One region of the Sinorhizobium sp. BG8 genome, then DNA from elsewhere that is predicted to be linked to it. Evidence: predicted binding sites of a transcription regulator. Region 1 holds the regulator's gene; each other region holds the start of a gene.
What was found. Region 1 encodes PhoB, which activates phosphate uptake and scavenging genes when phosphate is short. Its sites were predicted from a motif close to TGTCATNNANCTGTCAT; they were not measured.

Region 1 (2,199 bases):
AGAAGCTATGGTCGGAGGGGCTGAGCGCGAGCCAGATCGCCGCACAGCTCGGCGGGGTCAGCCGCAATGCCGTCATCGGCAAGGTCCATCGGCTCAATCTCCCGGGCCGGGCGAAATCGGGCGGCACGCCGACCGCGGCACGGCCGAAGCGTCCGACATCCGCCCCGCGGGCACCGAACTATGCGGCACGCGTGACGACGCGCACGGTTGCCCGCCCGGCAGGCGCCACCGTCATCAAGGAAGAGATCGAGGTCGACTTCGACATCGAGCAGGAAATCGTTCCGGCCGGCAACGTCGTGGTGCCGATGTCCCGGCGCCTCGAACTGACGGAACTCACCGAGCGCACCTGCAAGTGGCCGATCGGCGATCCGCTGAAGGAGGAGTTCCACTTCTGCGGCAACGACTCCCCGGACAACTCGCCCTATTGCAACTACCATCAGCGGCTGGCCTACCAGCCTTCGGCAGATCGCCGCAGAGCGCGCTGAGTTCCTTCCGCATCAAACGAAAAACGGGCCCGATCGGGCCCGTTTTTCATTTCAGATGACGAAATCCTCGTTCTCAATCGGAACCGGGCAGTGCTCCTGCCGCATTCAGGCCTCGAGCGAATATCCCGCGCCGCGGACAGTCCGGATTACGTCCTGCATGTTGGAGAAGTTCAGTGCCTTGCGCAGGCGGCCGACGTGGACGTCGACGGTGCGCTCATCGACATAGATGTCGTGGCCCCAGACGCCGTCGAGGAGCTGGGAACGGGAGAACACGCGCCCTGGCGCCACCATCAGGAACTCCAGAAGACGGAATTCGGTCGGGCCGAGCCGCACCTCCCGTGCCTTTCGATGCACGCGATGGGTTTCCCTGTCGAGCTCGATATCCCCGCAGCGCAGGAGCGTCGAGACGACCTCCGGGCGCGCGCGCCGCAGCATCGCCTTGACCCGGGCCATCAGTTCCGGCGTCGAGAAGGGCTTGACCACGTAGTCGTCGGCGCCGGTGGCGAGGCCACGCACGCGTTCGCTTTCCTCGCCGCGTGCCGTCAGCATGATGATCGGCAGCCGTTCGGTTTCCGACCGCTGGCGCAGGCGCCGGCACAGCTCGATGCCTGAAACCCCGGGCAGCATCCAATCGAGGATGAGGAGGTCGGGCTGACGTTCCTGAAGGCGGATTTCCGCCTCGTCCCCGCGAAGGATCGTATCAACCTCGAAGCCCTCGGCCTCGAGATTGTAGCGCAGCAGGACGCTCAGCGCCTCCTCGTCTTCAACAACTGCAATTCTGGGTATCATTCAGCAATCCTTCCTGCCTTTCCGGGCTTGGCCCGGGAGACCAGAATGGTCATTCGTTGATCGCCCCAACCGAGGCGGTATGGTCATCCTTCGGACGTTCGCCTTCCGGCTGGGATCCGGTCGTCATGTAGTAGATCGTCTCGGCGATGTTGGTCGCGTGGTCGCCGATGCGCTCGATGTTCTTCGCGCAGAACAGGAGGTGCGTGCACGGCGTGATGTTGCGCGGATCTTCCATCATGTAGGTCAGGAGCTCGCGGAAGAGCGACGTGTAGATCGCGTCGATTTCCTCGTCACGTTCCCGGATGCTTCTCGCCTTTTCCGGCGAGCGGGAGGCGTAGACGTCGAGGACCTCCTTGAGCTGCACCAGGGCAAGTTCCGCCAGATGCTCGAGACCACGCGCGAGCTTGCGCGGGATGCCGGAGCCGGCGACGGCGATAACGCGCTTGGCGTTGTTCTTGCCTAGATCGCCCACGCGCTCGAGATCGGCGGCGATCCGGATGGATCCCATGATCTCGCGGAGGTCGGCGGCAACCGGCTGCCGACGGGCGATCGTGACGATTGCCTTCTCGCCGATCTGGCGCTCGGCATCATCGAGGACGATATCGTCCGAGATGACCTTCTGTGCCAGGGCCAGATCCGAATTGACCAGGGCGCGGACCGAGTCCGCGACCATCTGTTCGGCAAGACCGCCCATTTCCGAAATTCGGCGCGCCAGGTATTTCAGCTCTTCGTCGAAGGCTGTCACGATATGGGTATGAGACATGTTCGGTTCCTCGAGGGCAAATGTTCTGCTCGGATGATCCGCCGGTTAGCCGAAACGGCCCATGATGTAGTCCTGGGTGCGCTGGTCATCGGGATTGGTGAACATCTTGTCGGTGTCGTTCTCCTCGACGAGATTGCCGAGGTGGAACATTGCAGTGCGCTG
Region 2 (2,199 bases), 850 kb from region 1:
ATGATCGCCGCCCGGAGTGGTCCGCCGCGCGCTCCCCTGAACAGTGGCCCTTCGGCCGCCAGCTGGAACGGGCAGAGGGCGATGTAATCCGTCACGCCCTTGCGCGCCGCCTCGATCAAAGGAACGATTCTCGTCTTGTTGCCCTTGCCGACGATGCGCAGCGAAGTGGGCGTGCCGGAAAAATCCGCTGGCGTCAGCGATAAAGCCTCCGAAATTCGCAAGCCGCAGCCATAGAGAAGGGCAAGAACGGCGGCATTCCTCTGGCTGACCCAGGGTTCGTCGGCCAGCTGTTCGCCGGAATCGACCACGGCGAGCGCCTGCCGGTCGGTCAGCGGCTTCGGTAGTGATTTGGGTTGCTTCGGCGAGCGGACCGCCGCTGCACCCGCTGCATTGACGAGACCCTTTCTTTCGAGATGGCGGAGGAAGGAACGCAGGCCCGCAAGGCCGCGGCCGAGCGTACGCGCGCCCGCTCCGTCGCGCCGGCGAGAAGCAAGAAACGCACGAAGGTCGGCAGGGCGCAGTTCGCGGATGTCGCGAAGTTTCGCCGGCCCCGCCAGATGACCCGTCAGAAAGCCGAGGAACTGCCGGGTATCTCGCTCATAGGCCGTCAGCGTGTTTTCCGACAGGCGGCGTTCCTCGGCGAGAGCGTCAAGCCAGACCTGCCGCTCCGCCATGAGCTCCGAATCCGCGATGATTAGCAGTTGATCCATGTCGGTCCCCAAAGAGAGAGCCGTCATAGTGACGCGCCAGTGTTAGGGATTTGCTAACGGTGACGGCCCGCCTGTCATCTGAGGATCACACTGAGTTGCCATATCTGGGCGGCAATCGAACGGGCACATCATGACAAGGCGCGATTCGGCAACGATGATCGGACACTTCGCTGACACCCTCGCGCTCGTCTCGCAAGGCCAGCCGGGTCATATCGTGGATACGCTCATCGCCGAGCGCGGCGCGCGCATCGTGCGACATCCGATGTGGCCGGCCTTGAGGCCGTTCGTCTACACGATCCTCAACTACCGGCGTGCGATCGAATTTGCGGATGCGGTGGCGAACCTGCCGGGATACCAGGCTTTCGAATTCCTGAGTGATATTCTTGGCCTCGAGATCGCGGTTCGCAATGAAGAGCGGATCCCGAAGACGGGTGGATTTCTTCTCGTGAGCAATCATCCGACCGGCATAGCGGACGGAGTGGCCGTCTTCGACCTGCTCAAGCGTCGGCGCCCGGACATGATGTTCTTCGCCAATCGCGACGCCATCCGCGTCAATCCGCGGATCGTAGAGATGGTCATTCCGGTGGAGTGGCGGGATGAGCACAAGAGCAAGCTGAAAACCCGCGAGACGCTGCAGATCACCAACCGGGCGATTTCGGACGGCAAGGCTGCCATCCTGTTTCCCTCCGGGCGAATTGCCTACTGGGCCGAAGGGCGGCTCAAGGAGCGGCCGTGGAAGACCTCGGTCGTGACACTTGCCCGCAAGCATGACCTGCCAATCCTGCCTATCCATATGAAGGCCCGCAATTCGGGGCTCTTCTACTGGCTGGCGAAGTGGTCCACGGAACTGCGCGACATGACCGTCTTCCACGAGCTTCTGAACAAGAAGGGTAACCGCTTCGAATTCACCGTCGGCAACCTCATCCCGCCCGACAAACTCGATGGTGACCCGGTGGACATCACCCGCGCACTCGAGCGCCACAGCGTCTTCGAACTCGCGCGCGATCCGCACACGCCGTTTGCCGTGCGATAGTCGGTCGAAAACTGCCCTTTCCTCGTTTCGGTGAAATGAGTAGGGAAGGGCATGCTTCCGCATTTCACGCCGGCCATCGGGATCGATTTCATGAAGGGTGCGCGCCTCGATCGGCCTGCGCGCGAGGCGGCTTGGCTTTCCGCATTTCCCGTTTTCTTCCCGGCCCGGCGCATGCAAGGTCGCAGATCATGAGCAGCGATTCGGTCGATCTCTTCGGCGATGCGCCTTCCGTGCGCAGCGTGCCGGTGCTGGTTCCCATGCCGGCACCGCAAGCCTATTCCTATGCGGTTCCGGACGGCATGGCGGTGGAGCCTGGCTCGATCGTGCAGGTGCCGCTTGGCCCGCGACTGGTGTCCGGTGTCGTCTGGGACGATGGTGGTGACGGTCCCTCGACCCAAAGAAGCTCCGTCCCATCGAGAAGGTCTTCGATTGTCCGCCCCTTTCCGCGGACATGCG
Region 3 (2,199 bases), 1.7 Mb from region 1:
CCTTGTGAAGCCGCACCGCCTCTTGAATATGCCAGCGTTCGACGTCCTCCGGAAAGTCCTTGTACTCGAGCCAACGGTAGCCGTGGCTCGCGATTTCCCAGTCTGCCTCCTTCATCGCCGTAACGGCTTCCGGGTTGCGGGCCATCGCAAGCGTCACGCCATAGACGGTCACAGGCACATTGCGGCTGGTGAAAAGCCGCCACAGCCGCCAGAAGCCGGCGCGCGACCCGTATTCGTAGATGGATTCCATGTTGAGATTGCGCTGGCCCGCCCAGGGCTGTGCGCCGACGATCTCCGACAGGAGGCATTCGGATGCCGGATCTCCGTCCAGAACGCAGCTCTCGCCCCCTCCTCGTAGTTCACCACGAACTGCACCGCGATCCGCGCATCGCCCGGCCAACGCACCTCAGGGGGAGTCCGTCCGTAGCCAACGAGTTCGCGCGGATAAGTCTTGTCTGCCATCTGTCTGCCCTTGCCGGTTTCGCCGAACGGTATCATCCGCGATCGGAATGTCGAGGCGAAATTGCTGGCATCCAAAGGACACTGGAACGGGGGCCGAAGCGTCTCAGGCGATCCGCCGGCTGTCGACGCGGCCGATCGGATGGAGCGAGTGGACCCGGAAAGGCGAGCCTGTCTCCTCCTCTACGAAGAGGGCAATGCTCGACACCTCGAGCGGCAGGCACGCCGCGGCGGCGAACTGTTCGCGCAACGCCTGCACGACACGGGCCCCGTCGCTCGGACCGACCGTTCCGGTGAGGCTCATTTGGAAGCGATACTCGTCCATCACGTGCGGATCACCCCAGCGGTGGAGGTTGGCGAACTGCGGGGCCGTGAGGCTGTCGGGATCGCGCCGCTCGATTTCCGCCTCGCTGAGAGGCGCGCGAAAGGCATCGAAAGTCTGCACCACCTTTGCCGCCAGCAGGCTCATCGAGGAATCAGGCAGCGCTGGCGCCAGTCCATAGCTGTCGCCGCAGCGGACGATCTCCATCGGCGCCAGATGAAACGGCTCCATGGCACCTGCAAACAGCATGAGCTCCTTGAGCAGCATTGCTTCGGTCATTCCCTCCGCGAGACGAAAGGGCGCCTTGAGGCTGGCATGGAAACCGTAGCGGCGCGGAAGCGCCGTATAGTAGGCCAGCTCCTGGACGGTGAGCCCACGCAGGGGCGGCGCGTCCACCAGCTCGCCGGAAAAGGCGTTGCGCCCAAGCCACGCCGCCGCGGCCACCGACAAAGGATGGTGCACGGGCGGCGTGAAGTATATCGCGTATCGCATGGGTTATCCTCGTCCCCGGATCGTATTCTTCGCATTGGGGAGAAGGGCTAGGTGATTTGCATGACAGCTTCACGAAGCGCCCATCACCAATTCTGCTGATCGGGAGAACGGGAGTGCCTGTCGTTTCACTGCAATTGCGGGGAACAATTGCCGGATCCCCCCGTTCTACTTCAGCAAAACAAGAAGGAGACACTCATGACCATGCAGGACGCGAGCATCAGGGAAACATCGGAGCTCATTGCGAGTGACAAGGTCGAGGGTACGAGCGTCTACGGCGCAGACGGCAGGCACATAGGTTCGGTCGAACGCCTCATCCTCGACAAGCGGAGCGGCCACGTCTCTTACGCCGTCCTGAGCTTCGGCGGCTTCCTTGGGATTGGGCACGATCACTATCCGTTGCCCTGGGGCAAACTCAACTACGATGAGAGCCTCGGAGGCTATCGTATCGACGTTACCAAGGAGCAGGTTGAAAACGCACCGCACTACGAGAGCGAAGCGGAGTACGAGTGGGACCGCAAGAATGGCAAGGTCATCCACGACTACTACGGCGTGCCGCCCTATTGGATGTAATTCATCTTTTCTCCGGCGCGCGGCTTGCAGCCTTGAGGTGTGAGCCAACCGCGAACGACGGCGGCAGCCCCTCGGGGCTGCCGTTCTCGATTCCGGCAATGACCGCCCGTGCAAGCTCGTGGGCGATGCCGAAGCTGATCTTGAAGCCCCCGGTGAGCAGACTGACATTGTGCAGGTCCGGATGCCTTCCAGCCATCGGATCGCGGCCGATCGCCTTTGGTCGCAGGCCGGCCCATCTTTCGACCACCTCGGCCTTTTCCAGCAGCGGTGCCACCCGCCGAGCCTCATCGATCAAACCTTCCAGCTGGCCGTCCGTGCCTGCCGGATCGGTATACGTGTTCTCGCTCGTGCTGCCG
Region 4 (2,199 bases), 610 kb from region 1:
TGATCTTCGGGTCAAGCATCTTCTTGGTTTCGGCCAGGACCTTCCATTCCTCCTTGGTGTACCCGTCTTCCATGAACGAGTCGATGTGGGGAATGACGTTGAAGGCGATGCGCTTGGTGAACTTCTTGCTCTCGATCGGATCGGCGACGAAGACCGCGCGGGTCTGGTTGAAGAGTTCGTCCATGCCTTCCTTGCCAGCGCCGGAGACCGACTGATAGGTCGACACGACGACGCGCTTGATCACCGCACGGTCGTGCAGGGGCTTCAGCGCCACGACGAGCTGTGCCGTCGAGCAATTCGGATTGGCAATGATGTTCTTCTTGGAGAAGCCCTCGATCGCGTCCGGGTTGACTTCCGGAACGATCAGCGGAACGTCGGCGTCATAGCGCCAGGCCGAGGAGTTGTCGATGACGACGCAGCCCTGCTGGCCGATCTTCGGGGAATACTTCAGCGAAGCAGCGCCGCCGGCGGACATCAGGCATATGTCGGTGTCGGAGAAGTCGTAGTTGTCGAGGTTGGAGACCTTGAGCGTCTTGTCGCCGTAGGAAACCTCCGTGCCCTGCGAACGGGCGGACGCGAGCGCGACGATCTTGTCGGCGGGGAAGTTCCGCTCCGATAGAATATTCAGCATTTCGCGACCCACGTTACCGGTGGCACCTGCGATTGCGACCTTGAAACCCATAATCCTGCTCTCTTTCTCTCTCTCCGCGACTTTGGAGGGGAAACCCGCCGGCCTTGGCGCGGGTTTCTGTCCCCGGCCAAACCGGGGAGAGAGCGGCGGGCCAGAGACGTCAGACGGTTTTCGTCGTCGTTTTGGCCGTGGTTTTGGAAATGATCCGGCAAAAATAAACCCTTCCGGCAGCGTGTGCCGGGGCGGACATGGCGGCAATGGCAAGACCAGAGCTATACATGGGGGTTCCTTTTGCAGTGCTGCTCATACGCTGATTTGTCGTAGAGTCAAGGGCGCGGATCCGCAAATCGAAGGGTGCCAAGGCGTCGACCAATCCTGTCACGCCGCTGTCACGACCGCGCGCTAGGAGCTGCCAGGACGGAATGCACATAAAGGGAGTTCCCCATGCGAACACTTCTCACCACGCTCGCGGCCGCCACGATGCTCGGTCACGCGGCCTCTGCCGCGGAGGTCTATCCTATTGATCGGGCGACTATTCTCGCCGGTTCGCCTTTCGACTTCAAGGTAGAGCTCAAGGGGCCGGTGAAGGCCGACGACATCCAGGTCACGGTCAACGGCCAGGACTACAAGGGCGTGCTCGGTGCGACGGCATCCTATGTCGCCATGGAGAAGGGTAAGGAGGACAAGGAGCTGGGATCGGCTCTTCTCCTGCGCAACGCCGTCATCGCGGCGCCCGGCAGCTACCAGGTGGAGGTCAAGGCCGGCGACCAGGTCAAGACTGTCTCGTGGGAGGTCTTCGGCACGGCTGCGCAGCCCAAGGCGAAAAACGTCATCTTTATCGTGGGTGATGGCCTTTCGGTCGCGCATCGCACCGCCGCCCGCATCATGTCCAAGGGCATGTCCGAAGGAAAGGCGAACGGTCGCCTGAACATGGATGACCTCGAACGGATGGCCTTCATCGGCACCTCCGCCGTCAACTCCATCGATACTGACAGCGCCAACACCATGTCGGCCTACATGACGGGACACAAGACGCTGATCAACGCCATCGGGGTCTATGGCGATCGCACGCAGGACAGCCTTGATGATCCGAGGGTCGAGACGATCGCCGAGGCTATCCGCCGCCAGACCAAGAAGTCGATAGGCATCGTGACCACCGCCGAGGTGGAAGATGCGACACCAGCGGCGGTCGTATCCCACACCCGCAATCGTAACGACAAGGCAGACATCGTCGGTATGCTCTATGACGTGAAGCCGGAAGTCGTGCTCGGTGGAGGATCCGCCTATTTCCTCGGCAAGGAAACGCCGGGCTCGAAGCGCAAGGACAACCAGGACTACATCAAGCTGTTCCGGGACGCGGGATACACGATCGCGACCGACAAGGACGAGCTTGCCTCTGCCAAGGCAGACGGCAATCTCCTCGGACTGTTCCATACCGGCAACATGGACGTCACCCTTGATCGCGAGTTCCTGAAAAAGGGCACGGTAGACAAGTTCCCGAACCAGCCGGGACTGGTCAGCATGACCAAGGCCGCGCTCGATCGCCTTTCCAAGAACGAGAACGGCTT

Region 2: the regulator PhoB is predicted to act here: its motif matches at 783-799, upstream of F3Y30_RS01755 (1-acyl-sn-glycerol-3-phosphate acyltransferase).
Region 3: the regulator PhoB is predicted to act here: its motif matches at 1,334-1,350, upstream of F3Y30_RS18925 (DUF1045 domain-containing protein).
Region 4: the regulator PhoB is predicted to act here: its motif matches at 1,008-1,024, upstream of F3Y30_RS02815 (alkaline phosphatase).

What each region holds. Positions count from the first base shown of each region.
Region 1 is NZ_CP044011.1:1,223,048-1,225,246, reverse strand. Features, by position in the region: gene F3Y30_RS05665 (GcrA family cell cycle regulator) at 1-485, shown strand, start outside; gene phoB (phosphate regulon transcriptional regulator PhoB) at 591-1,274, opposite strand; gene phoU (phosphate signaling complex protein PhoU) at 1,324-2,037, opposite strand; gene pstB (phosphate ABC transporter ATP-binding protein PstB) at 2,083-2,199, opposite strand, start outside.
Region 2 is NZ_CP044011.1:376,260-378,458, reverse strand. Features, by position in the region: gene F3Y30_RS01760 (tyrosine recombinase XerC) at 1-710, opposite strand, end outside; gene F3Y30_RS01755 (1-acyl-sn-glycerol-3-phosphate acyltransferase) at 841-1,743, shown strand; partial or broken gene F3Y30_RS01750 (primosomal protein N') at 1,932-2,199, shown strand, end outside.
Region 3 is NZ_CP044011.1:4,041,431-4,043,629, forward strand. Features, by position in the region: partial or broken gene puuE (allantoinase PuuE) at 1-462, opposite strand, end outside; gene F3Y30_RS18925 (DUF1045 domain-containing protein) at 566-1,273, opposite strand; gene F3Y30_RS18930 (PRC-barrel domain-containing protein) at 1,469-1,843, shown strand; gene F3Y30_RS18935 (FAD-dependent oxidoreductase) at 1,845-2,199, opposite strand, start outside.
Region 4 is NZ_CP044011.1:609,345-611,543, reverse strand. Features, by position in the region: gene F3Y30_RS02820 (aspartate-semialdehyde dehydrogenase) at 1-682, opposite strand, end outside; gene F3Y30_RS02815 (alkaline phosphatase) at 1,076-2,199, shown strand, end outside.